3 linked regions of the Halotia branconii CENA392 genome follow. The protein of the gene in region 1 binds, or shares a complex with, the protein of each later gene. Links are inferred from orthologs where the notes say so. Each region holds a gene or a part of one and is shown in the gene's direction. Other genes may lie near its edges.

The links.
Region 2: the proteins of ndhC (region 1) and QI031_RS12240 are in contact, whole or in part, in a cryo-EM structure (PDB 7NYH), measured with the Escherichia coli proteins. The link is inferred for Halotia branconii CENA392 from one-to-one orthologs.
Region 3: the proteins of ndhC (region 1) and nuoH are in contact, whole or in part, in a cryo-EM structure (PDB 6KHJ), measured with the Thermosynechococcus vestitus proteins. The link is inferred for Halotia branconii CENA392 from one-to-one orthologs. Residues at the interface, in WP_126986108.1 of Thermosynechococcus vestitus: Gly6, Tyr7, Glu8, Tyr9, Phe10, Gly12, Phe13, Leu14, Ile16, Cys17, Ser18, Pro21, Ala24, Leu25, Ala27, Ser28, Leu31, Arg32, Pro33, Ser35, Arg40, Leu41, Thr42, Thr43, Tyr44, Glu45, Ile51, Gly53, Ala54, Trp55; in WP_126985484.1 of Thermosynechococcus vestitus: Gln8, Lys26, Trp29, Leu30, Pro33, Met34, Met37, Leu38, Leu83, Ile84, Phe85, Lys86, Glu87, Asp88, Val89, Leu90, Pro91, Ala92, Thr100, Ala104, Val107, Ile108, Phe111, Leu112, Tyr114, Ile115, Ile125, Ser126, Leu128, Phe133.

Annotation. Positions count from the first base shown.
Region 1 is NZ_CP124543.1:3,496,883-3,501,795, reverse strand. What follows is about bases 596-3,583. They hold ndhC (photosynthetic/respiratory NAD(P)H-quinone oxidoreductase subunit C), read left to right. Parts: upstream 596-1,902; coding sequence 1,903-2,265; downstream 2,266-3,583. Other genes in these bases: QI031_RS15275 (NAD(P)H-quinone oxidoreductase subunit J), read left to right, coding at 2,986-3,513; ndhK (photosynthetic/respiratory NAD(P)H-quinone oxidoreductase subunit K), read left to right, coding at 2,256-2,993; QI031_RS15290 (rubredoxin), read right to left, coding at 1,372-1,707; QI031_RS15295 (photosynthesis system II assembly factor Ycf48), read right to left, coding at 596-1,281. In the rest of the region: psbE (cytochrome b559 subunit alpha), read right to left, coding at 1-142; more of QI031_RS15295, read right to left, coding at 262-595; menH (2-succinyl-6-hydroxy-2,4-cyclohexadiene-1-carboxylate synthase), read right to left, coding at 3,787-4,626; QI031_RS15265 (hypothetical protein), read right to left, coding at 4,732-4,913. UniProt on the Escherichia coli protein: NDH-1 shuttles electrons from NADH, via FMN and iron-sulfur (Fe-S) centers, to quinones in the respiratory chain. The immediate electron acceptor for the enzyme in this species is believed to be ubiquinone.
Region 2 is NZ_CP124543.1:2,795,839-2,800,742, reverse strand. What follows is about bases 1-2,979. They hold QI031_RS12240 (NADH-quinone oxidoreductase subunit J), read left to right. Parts: upstream 1-1,154; coding sequence 1,155-1,805; downstream 1,806-2,979. Other genes in these bases: QI031_RS12230 (NAD(+) kinase), read left to right, coding at 2,294-2,979; nuoK (NADH-quinone oxidoreductase subunit NuoK), read left to right, coding at 1,982-2,287; ndhI (NAD(P)H-quinone oxidoreductase subunit I), read left to right, coding at 487-1,071; nuoH (NADH-quinone oxidoreductase subunit NuoH), read left to right, coding at 1-400. In the rest of the region: more of QI031_RS12230, read left to right, coding at 2,980-3,214; QI031_RS12225 (DNA polymerase III subunit alpha), read right to left, coding at 3,357-4,904. UniProt on the Escherichia coli protein: NDH-1 shuttles electrons from NADH, via FMN and iron-sulfur (Fe-S) centers, to quinones in the respiratory chain. The immediate electron acceptor for the enzyme in this species is believed to be ubiquinone.
Region 3 is NZ_CP124543.1:2,799,403-2,804,224, reverse strand. What follows is about bases 1,926-4,822. They hold nuoH (NADH-quinone oxidoreductase subunit NuoH), read left to right. Parts: upstream 1,926-2,763; coding sequence 2,764-3,882; downstream 3,883-4,822. Other genes in these bases: QI031_RS12240 (NADH-quinone oxidoreductase subunit J), read left to right, coding at 4,637-4,822; ndhI (NAD(P)H-quinone oxidoreductase subunit I), read left to right, coding at 3,969-4,553; QI031_RS12255 (citrate synthase), read left to right, coding at 1,926-2,282. Outside these bases: QI031_RS12265 (DUF58 domain-containing protein), read right to left, coding at 1-335; phosphohistidine phosphatase SixA, read left to right, coding at 539-1,033; more of QI031_RS12255, read left to right, coding at 1,146-1,925. UniProt on the Escherichia coli protein: NDH-1 shuttles electrons from NADH, via FMN and iron-sulfur (Fe-S) centers, to quinones in the respiratory chain. The immediate electron acceptor for the enzyme in this species is believed to be ubiquinone.

The DNA of each region.
Region 1 (4,913 bases):
CAAACACATCATAAGCCAGTCCGGTGCTGACGAATAACCAACCGGCAATGAACAATGCTGGAATGGTGATGCTGTGAATTACCCAGTAACGAACGCTGGTAATAATGTCCGAAAACGGACGTTCTCCAGTAGTACCTGACATTTATATTCCTGCCTTCACAAAGACGTTATTGAGTCTATTATCCTACAAAGTTTAGAAAGAGTTACAAGTTGCAACGTTCTTCTCAGAAATTGAGATAAATACTGATGGCTGAGATGCCCTTAAGCTGACTCTGTAGAGGGGGTTTGTTCCAATTTCGGGAGATATTTCAGTAAGACACCGCGATCGCCAATGATAAATCCCTGCTCTGGCTGAAAAAAGACGATTTTATACAAATTAGCAGCTACATCTTCAACTGCGCGGTCTTTTTCCCAAGTTTTGCCACCATCAGCACTCCGCAGTAAATTACCGCTACCGCCACCTATCCAAATTTCTTCTGGTGTGCGATATGCCAAATCTAATAAACCCCAGCTTGTGGACAACTCAGGACTTTGGGCTTCTTGCCACTCGTCAGATTGATTTGGGTCACTAAATTGTACTTGACCTCCCCGCGCTAATAACCACAGCTGTCCATTTTCAGAAAAGCCCATGTTTTCTACACGGCGAGAACTATTGCGGTTATGGGGAACCCAAGCATTTTGTCCTGGTTCCCAAGTTGAGTAAAAGCTACCTTTAGCCGAAACAGCAACATATCTGCCATCAGCAGAACGTTCCATGTTACGTACAACACCGACAGCTGCTTCTACTTGGGCTTTCCAATTTTTACCACCGTCTGTGGTTTTGTATATTGCTCCCACATTAGTAGCCATTTCAGCAGTATTATTACCTAGTGCTTTGATGGCGATCGGACTTCCTGGTAGCTTTTCGCTTAAGGGAATACGCGACCAAGAACGGCCTTCATCGGTGGTATGTAAAAGTAAAGAAGGCTCTCCCACAATCCAGCCTTCTTGATCAGCAAAACTAACTGAGTCAAAGCGAGACTTAGGATCATCTAGTGCCAGTGTTAAAGGTTCCCAAGTATTACCACCGTCATTGGTTTCTAAAAGAGTGGCATTGCTACCTACTAAAAAACCATGTTGAGGATCATTAGTAAAGGCAATGTCTAGTAGTTTAGCGTCTGTTGGCACAGAAATTATTTTCCAGGGGTTGTAACTAATAGAGGGTACTTGGCTACAACCTATACAGATGAGGACTATTATCAACAAGGCAAATATTCTTTGCCAACTTTTCACAAGACCTATTGAATGCATCAGTATTCTTATTGGTTTTCTAAATTTTTGACCTTAAGGGCAGTAGTCGCCCTAAAAATTGAGTAAAAAAGATAACGGGTCTTATTGTAAGCCGTAGAGACTGATAAAAAACAAGAAACCCAAAGCCAAAGCACCAAAAATCAGGATATTTTTTTGCGTTGGCGTTAGTTGATTAACACCCAATCCATAACCGAGATTTTCTTTGAAACCAGATGCTGTACCCGCAGGGCCGATGTTGGCAAAAGCGGTCTTCTTGGCAGCACAAACTGGACAGCGCCAATTTATGGGTAATTCTGCAAAAGGTGTCTCTGGAGCAATATCATTGCTATTGTCACCTTTTTCGGGTTCATAAACATAACCGCAGGAGCGACACTCGTAGCGGTCTAACAGCGAAGTATCAACAGCTTGTTCGCTCATGGCTCAGGCCTCGCAGAAGGTAATTCTTAAATATACGTTAAAAATTATGACATAATTGTTAGACTTTTCTATCACTAGCCAAAACGAATCAAATACCTGAAGTCCTTTTGTTTCCCAGATTTCAGAAAACCCAAAAAGATATAATGTAAAAGAAAGTAACAGCCTTATTTACACCATAAGCGGTAGATATTCATTGTGTTTGTCCTCAGCGGTTACGAATACCTTCTAGGCTTCTTAATTATCTGTAGCCTAGTGCCTGCCTTGGCACTTTCAGCATCCAAGCTCCTCCGACCCAGTGGTAACAGCCTAGAACGGCGCACCACTTACGAATCTGGTATGGAACCAATTGGGGGAGCCTGGATTCAGTTCAACATCCGCTACTACATGTTTGCGCTAGTCTTTGTGGTCTTTGATGTAGAGACTGTATTCTTGTATCCTTGGGCGGTTGCTTTCCACCGTCTAGGATTACTGGCATTCATTGAAGCCTTAGTTTTTATTGCAATTCTTGTAGTCGCCTTAGTTTACGCATGGCGTAAAGGAGCTTTGGAATGGTCTTGAATCCTAATTTAACAACCCAGGACAAAGAACAAATCATCAATCCTATTGAGCGTCCCACAGTCACTCAAGACCTTTCAGAAAATGTGATTCTGACTACGGTTGATGACCTCTACAACTGGGCACGGCTTTCGAGTTTGTGGCCGTTACTATTTGGTACAGCTTGCTGTTTTATTGAGTTTGCAGCTTTAATTGGCTCTCGATTTGACTTTGACCGTTTCGGGTTAATTCCTCGTTCTAGCCCCCGTCAAGCCGATTTAATTATTACCGCAGGGACAATTACCATGAAGATGGCACCCCAATTGGTGCGTCTTTATGAACAAATGCCCGAACCGAAATATGTAATTGCGATGGGAGCTTGTACAATCACTGGCGGAATGTTCAGCGTGGATTCTCCGACTGCTGTTCGGGGAGTTGATAAATTGATTCCTGTTGATGTGTACTTGCCTGGTTGTCCTCCTCGTCCAGAAGCAATTATCGATGCGATCATTAAGCTACGGAAAAAGATAGCTAATGATTCAATGCAAGAACGCGATCAAATCAAGCAAACTCACCGTTTTTACAGCACAACTCATAATCTGAAGCCAACAGAGCAAATTTTAACTGGTAAGTATTTGCGCTCAGACACTCGCAATGTACCACCGAAGGAGTTGACAGAAGCAATTGGTTTACCTGTACCACCTGCACTGCTGACAGCAAAAACCCAAAAAGAGGAGCAAAACCGTGGCTGAAGAAGAATCTAAACCAGTACCAGCAGAGGAAGACTCTTTAGTCAAAGCCGGCCAAGTTTCCCAATGGTTGACAGAAAATGGTTTTGAGCATGAGTTTTTAGAACCAGATAAGAACGGCGTAGAGATAATTAAAGTGGAGCCAGATTTCTTGCTGCCCACCGCTACAGCCCTCTATGCTTACGGTTTTAATTATCTCCAGTTTCAGTCTGGTATTGATCTTGGCCCAGGACAAGATTTAGTTAGTGTGTATCACTTGATTAAAGTTGGTGATAATGCTGATAAACCTGAAGAAGTACGGATAAAAGTCTTTTTGCCAAGAGAAAATCCTGTAGTGCCTTCAGTGTATTGGATTTGGAAGACCGCTGACTGGCAAGAGCGCGAGTCTTACGACATGTATGGCATTATCTACGAAGGACACCCCAATTTAAAGCGGATTTTGATGCCGGAAGATTGGGTAGGCTGGCCTTTGCGGAAGGATTATATCTCGCCTGATTTTTACGAGCTGCAAGATGCTTATTAAATAGTGGTGAGTTTCAATCAACTGGTGAGAATGTTGAAGTCTCATCTCTATAGCGCTTCTCGTTTGAATGAGGTACATGTCGTTAAGATCAGGGACTAGGGACTAGGGGCTATGTACCTCACATAATTGGGAACTGCTATAGCCCCTCTTTAATGACAAAGAGGGGTGACTAAATCGCCTAAAACTCTGGGATTGCATCCCTACACTGCGTTTTGATCGCAATGATAAATTTTGCTTGCGTAAGTCCTGATTTTATTACTTAACAGCTAATGGTCAACACAGATTAACCGGGGCTGTTTTTTTATCAAACCAAAAGTTTTTGATATTTTCTACAAATTCCCAGGTATTTTCAAAGTGAGTATTATGTGCAGAATCATTAATAATTTTTAGTTGGGCAACTTTACATATTTTAGTCATCTCTGTATTAATATCTATAAATTTTTGATCATAAGCTCCAGAAATCAGCAACAAAGGTTTTGTATTTTCTGAAAGTTTTTCCCACAAGCTAGGTTGACTACCAGTACCCATAAATTGTAAAGATTTAGCTAGTTTTATGGGATCATTTTGTAACCGGCTTTCTAGCATTAAGTCTAACTGTGGATGATTTTTTATAGAGCCGAAAATTGGCTGACTATACCAATTTAATAAAAAAGCATAAAAGTCATTTGTTGTTAAACTTCGTCTTAATTTTTTGGCTATTTGAGCATCACTCTTAACTCGTTCTAACTGTTCTGCTGCTGTCATCAAACCTGGAGAAGCAGATTCTAATACAACTTTATAAAAACGCTCTGGAAAATGTAGAATAAGGTATAAGGCTAATCTTCCACCCATTGAATAACCAATTAAGAAGCATTTGTCAATTTTCAATTCGTCCAGTAAGTTGATTAAGGCATGGGCAATATTTGCCATAGTATAATATTCGTCGCTACCTATTACTTGGGTTTTTCCATGTCCGGGAAGGTCAAGTATCAGATAAGAAAAGTTATTATCTAATAATTTGATGGCTTCATTAAATTCATTAATATTACCCATAAAGCCATGTAAAAACATAATTAAAGGTTTTCCATGTTTGCTAATTAGATAATAGTGAAATTGATAGTTTTCTTGTGTCATAGTTTAGTAAGATATTGTAGATTAAAGGAGTACAACAGATGTTGTACTCCGATAAATAATTAACGCAGTGGTGATTCCTCACTACTTACTTTTTCCGGCTAGAACTTAATCTTCGTCTAGTGCTGGAAAAACTTCCTCAAATTCCCACAATTTATCTTTATTGTTGAGAAACCATATACGAGTTTCTGGAGTCAATTGACTCCAAATAACATCACCAGGAATGTGAGGAGATGCGTATTGATATTGCTGACCAAGTAATTTGAGATTTTCTACTACATCTTGGGGAA
Region 2 (4,904 bases), 700 kb from region 1 along the record:
AATAGTCGCAGGTTATCAGACTGAATATTCTGGAATGAAATTTGCACTGTTTTATCTCAGTTCTTATGTCAACTTAGTGCTTTCGGCTTTACTCGTAGCAGTTTTATACCTAGGTGGTTGGGACTTTCCTATCCCTATCAACATCATTGCTGGCTGGCTGGGAATTAGTGAAGCAAATCCCGTATTACAGGTAGTCACAGCCTCCTTGGGCATCGTTATGACTGTAATCAAAGCCTACTTTCTAGTGTTTACCGCTATCTTATTACGCTGGACAGTACCACGGGTTCGGATTGACCAACTGTTAGATTTAGGATGGAAGTTTTTGCTACCAGTTGGTTTGGTTAATCTCTTATTAACCGCAGCCCTGAAATTAGCCTTCCCCATCGCCTTTGGTGGCTAATAGAGACTTATGAGTTATGAGTTATGAGTATTTTATTAACTCCTCACTCCTAACTCTTATGACCTGAAGAGAGAGAGTAAAACACGATGCTAAAGTTCTTAAAGCAAGTTGGTGATTACGCCAAAGAAGCAGTACAAGCCGGTCGTTATATCGGTGAGGGACTATCTGTCACTTTCGACCACATGCGCCGACGTCCGGTTACTGTGCAATATCCTTATGAAAAACTGATTCCTAGCGAACGGTTTCGTGGCAGGATTCATTTTGAGTTTGATAAATGCATTTCCTGTGAAGTCTGTGTTCGGGTTTGTCCGATTAATCTGCCTGTAGTCGATTGGGAATTTGAGAAAGCTAACAAAAAGAAAAAACTTAAGCACTACAGCATTGACTTTGGAGTTTGTATTTTTTGTGGTAACTGTGTGGAATTTTGCCCAACTAACTGTTTGTCAATGACAGAAGAGTATGAGCTTTCCACTTACGATCGCCACGAATTAAACTATGACAACGTAGCACTTGGTCGCCTACCCTACAAAGTCACAAATGACCCAATGGTTACACCCTTACGTGAATTAGTTTACTTACCCAAGGGTGTTATGGACCCACATGATCTGCCTACTGATGCGCCTCGCGCTGGTTCGCATCCAGAAGACCTTATGGAACAAACTGAAAAATAGTCATTAGTCATTAGTAACTAACAACACTTCCACAAGCTCAGTGCATCGCTGACAATTAATAACTGAACAAAGGACAAAAAATAGTGAATCTAGCCGAAGGAGTACAGTTTGTTTCGTTTGGCATATTAGGTGTAATGATGATTGGTGCAGCCATCGGTGTAGTGCTGTTTTCTAACATCGTTTATTCTGCTTTTATGCTAGGAGGCGTATTCATCAGCATGGCAGGAATATACTTATTGCTAAATGGTGACTTTGTCGCAGCAGCACAAGTATTGATTTATGTGGGGGCAGTGAATGTGCTGATTTTGTTTGCCATTATGTTGGTAAACAAACGCCAGGATTTTGCACCATTTCCTAGCGCTGGAGTTAGGAAGATACTCACCGCCATTGTCAGTCTAGGATTATTTGCGCTTTTGAGTGTAATGGTATTAGCGACTCCTTGGGCATATTCAACTTCTGCTGTAGCTGGCGAAAGTTCCGTAATTTTGATTGGTGAGCATTTCTTTACCGACTTTTTGTTACCTTTTGAACTGGCTTCTATTTTGTTGCTAATGGCAATGGTAGGAGCGATTATTTTGGCGCGTCGTGAGTATTTGCCAGAACCATCAACAACTTCAGAATTGTCACAAACCGTTTTGACTTTGCCAGAACGTCCCAGAGAACTAGTATCAACAGGCATAAAAACTGCATCCAGCGATCCTAATACCCATCGTGGTGATTCTCGTCGGGAATAAATTAGGGACTAGGGACTAGAGAAAAATATATTTATTATGTCTACTATGTCTTTCTTTTTGCCTCCTAGTCACTGAGCGTAACCTAAGTAGCTTGCGTTGCCCTGAGCTTTGCCAAAGGGTCGAAGTACTGCCTTCTGACAACTGACAACTGACCACTGACAACTGACAAAAAATTCATGCAACTCCAGTACTTTTTATTACTTGCAGCAGCTTTGTTCTGCATCGGTATTTATGGTTTAATTACCAGCCGCAACGCTGTACGGGTGCTGATGTCAATTGAGTTACTACTCAATGCTGTTAATCTGAATTTAATGGCATTTTCCAACTTTCTTGACTCAACATTAATTAAGGGTCAGGTTTTCACAGTATTTGTGATTACCGTGGCAGCTGCTGAGGCGGCGGTAGGTTTAGCGATCGTGCTTGCCATTTATCGCAACCGTGATACCGTCGATATGGAGCAGTTTAATCTCCTGAAATGGTAATTGCGTGTGCAACTCAAGCAGGTAATCATTGCTTATAAGGCGCGAGATTCTCAAAGTAAACGCTGGGCAGAACTCTGCGCCAAACAACTGGAAAATCGCAATTGCCAAGTTTTGATGGGGCCTAGTGGCCCTAAAGATAACCCTTATCCGGTGTTTTTGGCTTCCGCTGGTCAACCCATCGATTTGGCTTTAGTACTTGGTGGTGATGGTACTGTTCTAACTAGTGCCAGACATTTAGCCCCAGCTGGTATCCCCATTTTAGGAGTGAACGTGGGTGGTCATCTGGGCTTTTTAACCGAGTCAGTAGATGAATTTCAAGACACAGAGAAGGTTTGGGATCGGCTGTTTGAGGATCGCTATGCTATCCAGCGGCGAATGATGGTACAAGCAGCCGTGTATGAGGGGCATGGTACGAATTTAGAACCAGTGACTGAACGCTATTTGGGTTTGAATGAATTTTGTGTCAAACCTGCTTCTGCCGATCGCATGATAACCTCAATTCTAGAGATGGAAATTGACGGTGAGGTAGTCGATCAATATGTAGGAGATGGATTGATTATTTCCACTCCTACAGGTTCTACAGGTTACACAGTTTCTGCTAATGGCCCAATCATGCACGATGGTATGGAAGCGATTACCATCACTCCCATTTGTCCCATGAGTCTTTCTAGTCGCCCTCTGGTTTTGCCTCCTGGCGTAGTTGTTAGTATTTGGCCTCTGGGAGATTACGATTTGAGTACTAAGCTATGGACAGATGGGGTCTTAGCTACTTCAATTTGGCCTGGACATCGTGTTGATGTGCGAATGGCTGATTGTCGGGCTAAGTTTATTATTTTGCGAGAAAACAACTCATACTATCAGACGCTACGAGAGAAGTTGCTCTGGGCGGGTACTAGGGTTCGCTACACTAATAATCACCGAAATTGATTGTTTTCTCCAGTATCTGCAATCTGACATTCCCTGGCTTTAGCTAACGCCTAGAGCTAGGGTGTTTTTGTATCTGGCTATGACTAAATAATACTAAATTGTAAAACAATATATTATTTGAAGCACAAAATGAGCAATAATTTTATCTTGGTAACTCCTTAACTTGCATCAAATCCAATCCCCGTTTAAAAATTTCATCAATTGGTAACATCTGACCATCAGTAGTCATAAACTTATGGTCTTTTGTTGCCCGAATTGTTGAACCATCTTCTAAGCAATATTCAAAAACTTCTTGTTGACCGCGATGATGCCACTGTGCTATTGGTTGCGTATAAACATTACCATTACTATCAATACTATAAACAGTGCATTTAATATTTTTTTCTACAATCTTGCCAATAGGCATTAAGCCATATTCTACAGTCAATATTTCTGTGTCATAACTTAAGCAATATTCAGCAAATTTTAACATTTGCTCAAATAATTCATCAGCTACTTGTTTTTTGACTCCATTTTTAGCTGCACCATCAACAAATTTTTCTCGCTGTTTTTGCATCTCCGAAACTTTCTTTTTACCCATTGCACGGCGTAACAAATCAGCTTGTCCTAAAGAATATCCAGCCATATCTTGAGCAATTTTCATAATTTGCTCTTGATAAACCATAATTCCGTAGGTTTCATTCAATACTGGTTCAAGAATAGGGCTTTGATAATCAATCGTTTCCCGTCCATGCTTACGGTTAATAAATTTAGGAATTAATCCTGCATCTAATGGGCCTGGTCGGTAAAGTGCCAAAATTGAAGAAATATCTTCTATATTAGAAGGCTTCAAATCTCGTACTATTTGACGCATTCCAGAAGACTCTAATTGAAATATTCCTTCTAATTCACCCGCTTCTAAAAGTTCGTAAGATTTCTGTACATCTTTTGGTAAAGTGCTATGTTCACCTTTAGCTAATATTTTCTGAGCTTTTCTTTCTTGACCTGTAATTTCATCTGGGTCAATACGATAGCCATTGGTTTGTTCAATCAAATCAATAGTTTTTTGAATCAATGTCAAGTTCCGCAAACCCAGAAAATCCATTTTCAACAAACCCATCGATTCCAAATCTTCCATGAAATACTGGGTAATTACAGAACCATCATTGTTTCTTTGTAGCGGCACAATTTCATCTAATGGGTCAGCAGAAATTACCACACCTGCGGCATGAACACCAAAGGTTTTGTTAGTTCCTTCGATTCGCATTGCCATATCAAGCCAATGACGAACATGAGGGTTATTATCGTATTTTTCTTTAAACTCTGGTTCTGGAGTTGCATCAGAAATCATCACCTTGAGTTTAGTCGGTTTACCCCTCACTACAGGAATTAATTTCGCCATTTTATCGGCTTCGCCGTAGGGAATATTTAATACTCTGGCAACATCTTTTAAAACAGCTTTAGAAGTTAAACGGTTAAAAGTAATGATTTGGGCGACTCTATCTTTACCGTATTTTTCTGTTACATATTCAATAACTTTATCTCGCTTTTCAATACAGAAATCTGTATCAATATCAGGCATGGACTTCCGTTCTGGATTCAAGAAACGTTCAAATAGTAATCCATGATGTACTGGATCAATATTGGTAATTCGCATTGCATAAGCAACTAAAGAACCAGCAGCTGAACCACGTCCTGGACCTACAGGAAT
Region 3 (4,822 bases), 700 kb from region 1 along the record:
TTCATAGGAACAGTGGCGTTAAGTGTGGATGTAGATACGCCAAATTCTGGGGGATAGTCATCTCGAATTTTAATTACAGCATTGGCATTTGCTGATTTTATTGTTAACACAACCAAATTATCCCGCCCAATAGACAATCGTGGCGGTAATTCACGGCTAATTTGTACGCGTCCAGACTGCGATCGCCAACCATCCACAACCATCAATCCCAAAACAGTAAAATCAAATAGCACAGTGACGACGATGCTTGCCGCAATGCTAAAAAATAGGGATATGACCAAGGCGATCGCAATGCCAAATATCAACAACCAATAAACACGTTTTGACGGAACCATTTTTTAAGGGTGGAGGATAAAATTATTAATACCAATTTTCTTTTGTATAGAAAATTATGGTAGCAATGACCAAATAATTACTAATTCGTAATTCGTAATTCGTAATTACTTGGTGTCATAAGCTGTTCCACATTTAACTTACATATTTTTGCCGAACTGTACACTAGTGGTTTAACAATGTACCAATAAATCTTCTGCGCTATATGGAACTATATTTAATTCGTCATGGCATCGCCGAAGAACAGACGAATAACATAAAGGACGAAGAACGAAGTCTCACCCCAGAAGGTCGGCAAAAAACAGAGAAAGTTGCCCAGAGAATTAAAAATTTGGGTTTACAGTTTGATTTAATTCTCACCAGTCCTTTAGTCCGCGCCCGCCAAACAGCTGAAATTCTCATAGCCGCTAAACTTAGTTGCCAACTAGAAGAATCTCACCACTTGGCCTTTAATGGTGACATTTCTAGTTGGCTGGTTGACTGGCTAGAACCCAAAAATTATTCCCAAAATACCCAACTTGCCTTAGTAGGCCATGAGCCTTGTTTGAGCAATTGGGCAGAAATTCTCCTTTGGGGAGAAGCCAAAGACAGTTTTGTCTTGAAAAAAGCAGGTATGATCGGAGTAAAACTACCAGAAACAGGTTCGCCTGTGGGTCGTAGTCAGATGTTTTGGTTGACACCACCCAAGTACCTGCTGTAACAGGTTTTCAACTCTTCTCAAAAAATTGTTGTTAGATCGGCTACTGTTATGGCAAAAATAATTTCTGGTAAGTTAGCGTGATCGGATATTTCACAAAGTAAATGGTGTTGCCATGATGGTGTGCGAATACAAGCCTGGTTTAGAAGGCATTCCCGCCGCCCAATCAAGTATCAGTCATGTAGATGGGCAAAAGGGAATTCTAGAATATCGTGGCATCCGGATTGAGGAATTAGCAGAAAAAAGTACCTTTCTGGAAACTGCTTATCTCTTAATCTGGGGCGAACTGCCAAGTCAAGAAGAATTGGCAGCGTTTGAGCATGAAGTTCGCTACCACAGACGAATCAAATATCGCATCCGGGACATGATGAAGTGCTTTCCAGAAAGCGGTCACCCAATGGATGCTCTACAAGCCTCTGCTGCTGCTTTAGGGTTGTTTTATTCGCTCAGAGATTTACATAACCCTGCCTACATTAGAGATTCTGTGGTGCGGCTAATAGCAACTATTCCCACGATGGTAGCGGCATTCCAGTTAATGCGAAAAGGTAATGACCCTGTAAAGCCGCGTGATGACTTAGACTACTCTGCCAATTTCCTATACATGCTCAATGAGCGAGAACCTGATCCGTTAGCGGCGAAAATTTTTGATATCTGCTTGATACTTCATGTCGAGCATACAATGAATGCTTCTACTTTCAGTGCTAGGGTGACAGCTTCGACCTTGACTGATCCTTATGCCGTGGTTGCTAGCGCCGTCGGAACTTTAGGAGGCCCGTTGCATGGCGGAGCCAACGAAGAAGTGATCCAGATGTTAGAAGAAATTGGCTCTGTAGAAAATGTACGTCCTTATGTAGAAGATCTTATCCAACGCAAAGCCAAAATTATGGGTTTTGGGCATCGTGTTTATAAAGTCAAAGATCCACGAGCCACAATCTTACAAAACCTTGCAGAACAGTTGTTTGCCAAGTTTGGGACAGACAAATATTACGAAATTGCCCAAGAAGTAGAGCGAGTGGTCACAGAAAAGTTGAGTGGCAAAGGGATTTATCCTAATGTTGACTTTTACTCAGGTTTGGTGTATAGGAAAATGGGGATTCCTACAGACTTGTTTACACCCGTATTTGCGATCGCCCGTGTTGCTGGTTGGCTAGCCCACTGGAAAGAACAACTAGCAGAAAACAGGATTTTCCGTCCTACCCAAATTTATAATGGTCAGCACGAAATTCCTTATAGACCCATTGACCAACGTTAACTAGCAGTCATCTTAGCCTCCAGTGACCAAGTAAATTAGAAAACCGTTGTCAAAATGGAGGCGGTAGTTTTATCTTGCCTTTTTGGGCTAAGAGTTAGTCTTAGGGACTAGGAAAGGGGAGGCAGGGGTAACTTTCTTCATCCCCCGGTCGCTGAGCGTCTTGTACTGAGTTTCGACTGCGCTCAACTACCGCGTAGTCGAAGTAGCCAAGGCGTACACCCCGCACCCTGCCCCAATTCCTTTTCTTCCCTATGCCCACTTTCCATAAATCTTAATCATTATCATAAGCAAAAGTTCTCCTATAGTTTCAAGAGCCAAAAACCATCCAACGATATACTAGGCATGGGAATTTGCAAAAACATCTTCAATCAGGCAGGGTGAAAGCATGAAGGCTGAAGGATGTTAGCGTAGCAAGGCGTTAGTCCAAACTGAAATTTTATACTTCATATTTCACACTTCAGTTGACTTAAAGAGCAGAAACATGAACTCAGGAATTGACCTCCAAGGAACTTTTATCGAATCCTTAATGGATTTAGGACTACCAGCAGGTACAGCCAAAGCTATTTGGATGCCTTTGCCGATGATACTAATGCTCATTGGAGCAACAGTGGGGGTACTGGTTTGTGTTTGGCTAGAACGAAAAATTTCGGCATCAGCACAACAGCGGATAGGCCCTGAATTTATTGGGCCTTTGGGTTTACTAGCTCCAGTAGCAGATGGTCTAAAACTGGTATTTAAAGAAGATATTGTGCCAGCTAAAGCTGACCAATGGTTATTTACTCTAGGCCCAATCATTGTTGTATTACCAGTATTTCTGTCTTATTTGATTGTTCCCTTTGGACAGAACATCGTCATTACAAATGTGGGAACAGGTATCTTCTTATGGATTGCTTTGTCTAGCATTCAGCCAATTGGGTTGTTGATGGCCGGCTACGCCTCTAATAATAAATACTCTCTCTTGGGAGGGTTGCGGGCAGCAGCACAATCAATTAGCTATGAAATTCCTCTAGCGCTGAGTGTACTAGCGATCGTGATGATGTCTAACAGCCTCAGCACTGTTGATATTGTTAATCAGCAATCCGGTTATGGTATTCTCGGCTGGAACATTTGGCGGCAACCAGTGGGTTTCATCATCTTTTGGATAGCCGCCCTTGCTGAATGCGAACGAATGCCTTTTGACCTGCCTGAAGCAGAAGAAGAAATAGTCGCAGGTTATCAGACTGAATATTCTGGAATGAAATTTGCACTGTTTTATCTCAGTTCTTATGTCAACTTAGTGCTTTCGGCTTTACTCGTAGCAGTTTTATACCTAGGTGGTTGGGACTTTCCTATCCCTATCAACATCATTGCTGGCTGGCTGGGAATTAGTGAAGCAAATCCCGTATTACAGGTAGTCACAGCCTCCTTGGGCATCGTTATGACTGTAATCAAAGCCTACTTTCTAGTGTTTACCGCTATCTTATTACGCTGGACAGTACCACGGGTTCGGATTGACCAACTGTTAGATTTAGGATGGAAGTTTTTGCTACCAGTTGGTTTGGTTAATCTCTTATTAACCGCAGCCCTGAAATTAGCCTTCCCCATCGCCTTTGGTGGCTAATAGAGACTTATGAGTTATGAGTTATGAGTATTTTATTAACTCCTCACTCCTAACTCTTATGACCTGAAGAGAGAGAGTAAAACACGATGCTAAAGTTCTTAAAGCAAGTTGGTGATTACGCCAAAGAAGCAGTACAAGCCGGTCGTTATATCGGTGAGGGACTATCTGTCACTTTCGACCACATGCGCCGACGTCCGGTTACTGTGCAATATCCTTATGAAAAACTGATTCCTAGCGAACGGTTTCGTGGCAGGATTCATTTTGAGTTTGATAAATGCATTTCCTGTGAAGTCTGTGTTCGGGTTTGTCCGATTAATCTGCCTGTAGTCGATTGGGAATTTGAGAAAGCTAACAAAAAGAAAAAACTTAAGCACTACAGCATTGACTTTGGAGTTTGTATTTTTTGTGGTAACTGTGTGGAATTTTGCCCAACTAACTGTTTGTCAATGACAGAAGAGTATGAGCTTTCCACTTACGATCGCCACGAATTAAACTATGACAACGTAGCACTTGGTCGCCTACCCTACAAAGTCACAAATGACCCAATGGTTACACCCTTACGTGAATTAGTTTACTTACCCAAGGGTGTTATGGACCCACATGATCTGCCTACTGATGCGCCTCGCGCTGGTTCGCATCCAGAAGACCTTATGGAACAAACTGAAAAATAGTCATTAGTCATTAGTAACTAACAACACTTCCACAAGCTCAGTGCATCGCTGACAATTAATAACTGAACAAAGGACAAAAAATAGTGAATCTAGCCGAAGGAGTACAGTTTGTTTCGTTTGGCATATTAGGTGTAATGATGATTGGTGCAGCCATCGGTGTAGTGCTGTTTTCTAACATCGTTTATTCTGCTTTTATGCTAGGAGGCGTATTCATCAGCATGGCAGGAATATACTTATTGCTAAATGGTGACTTTGTCGCAGCAGCACAA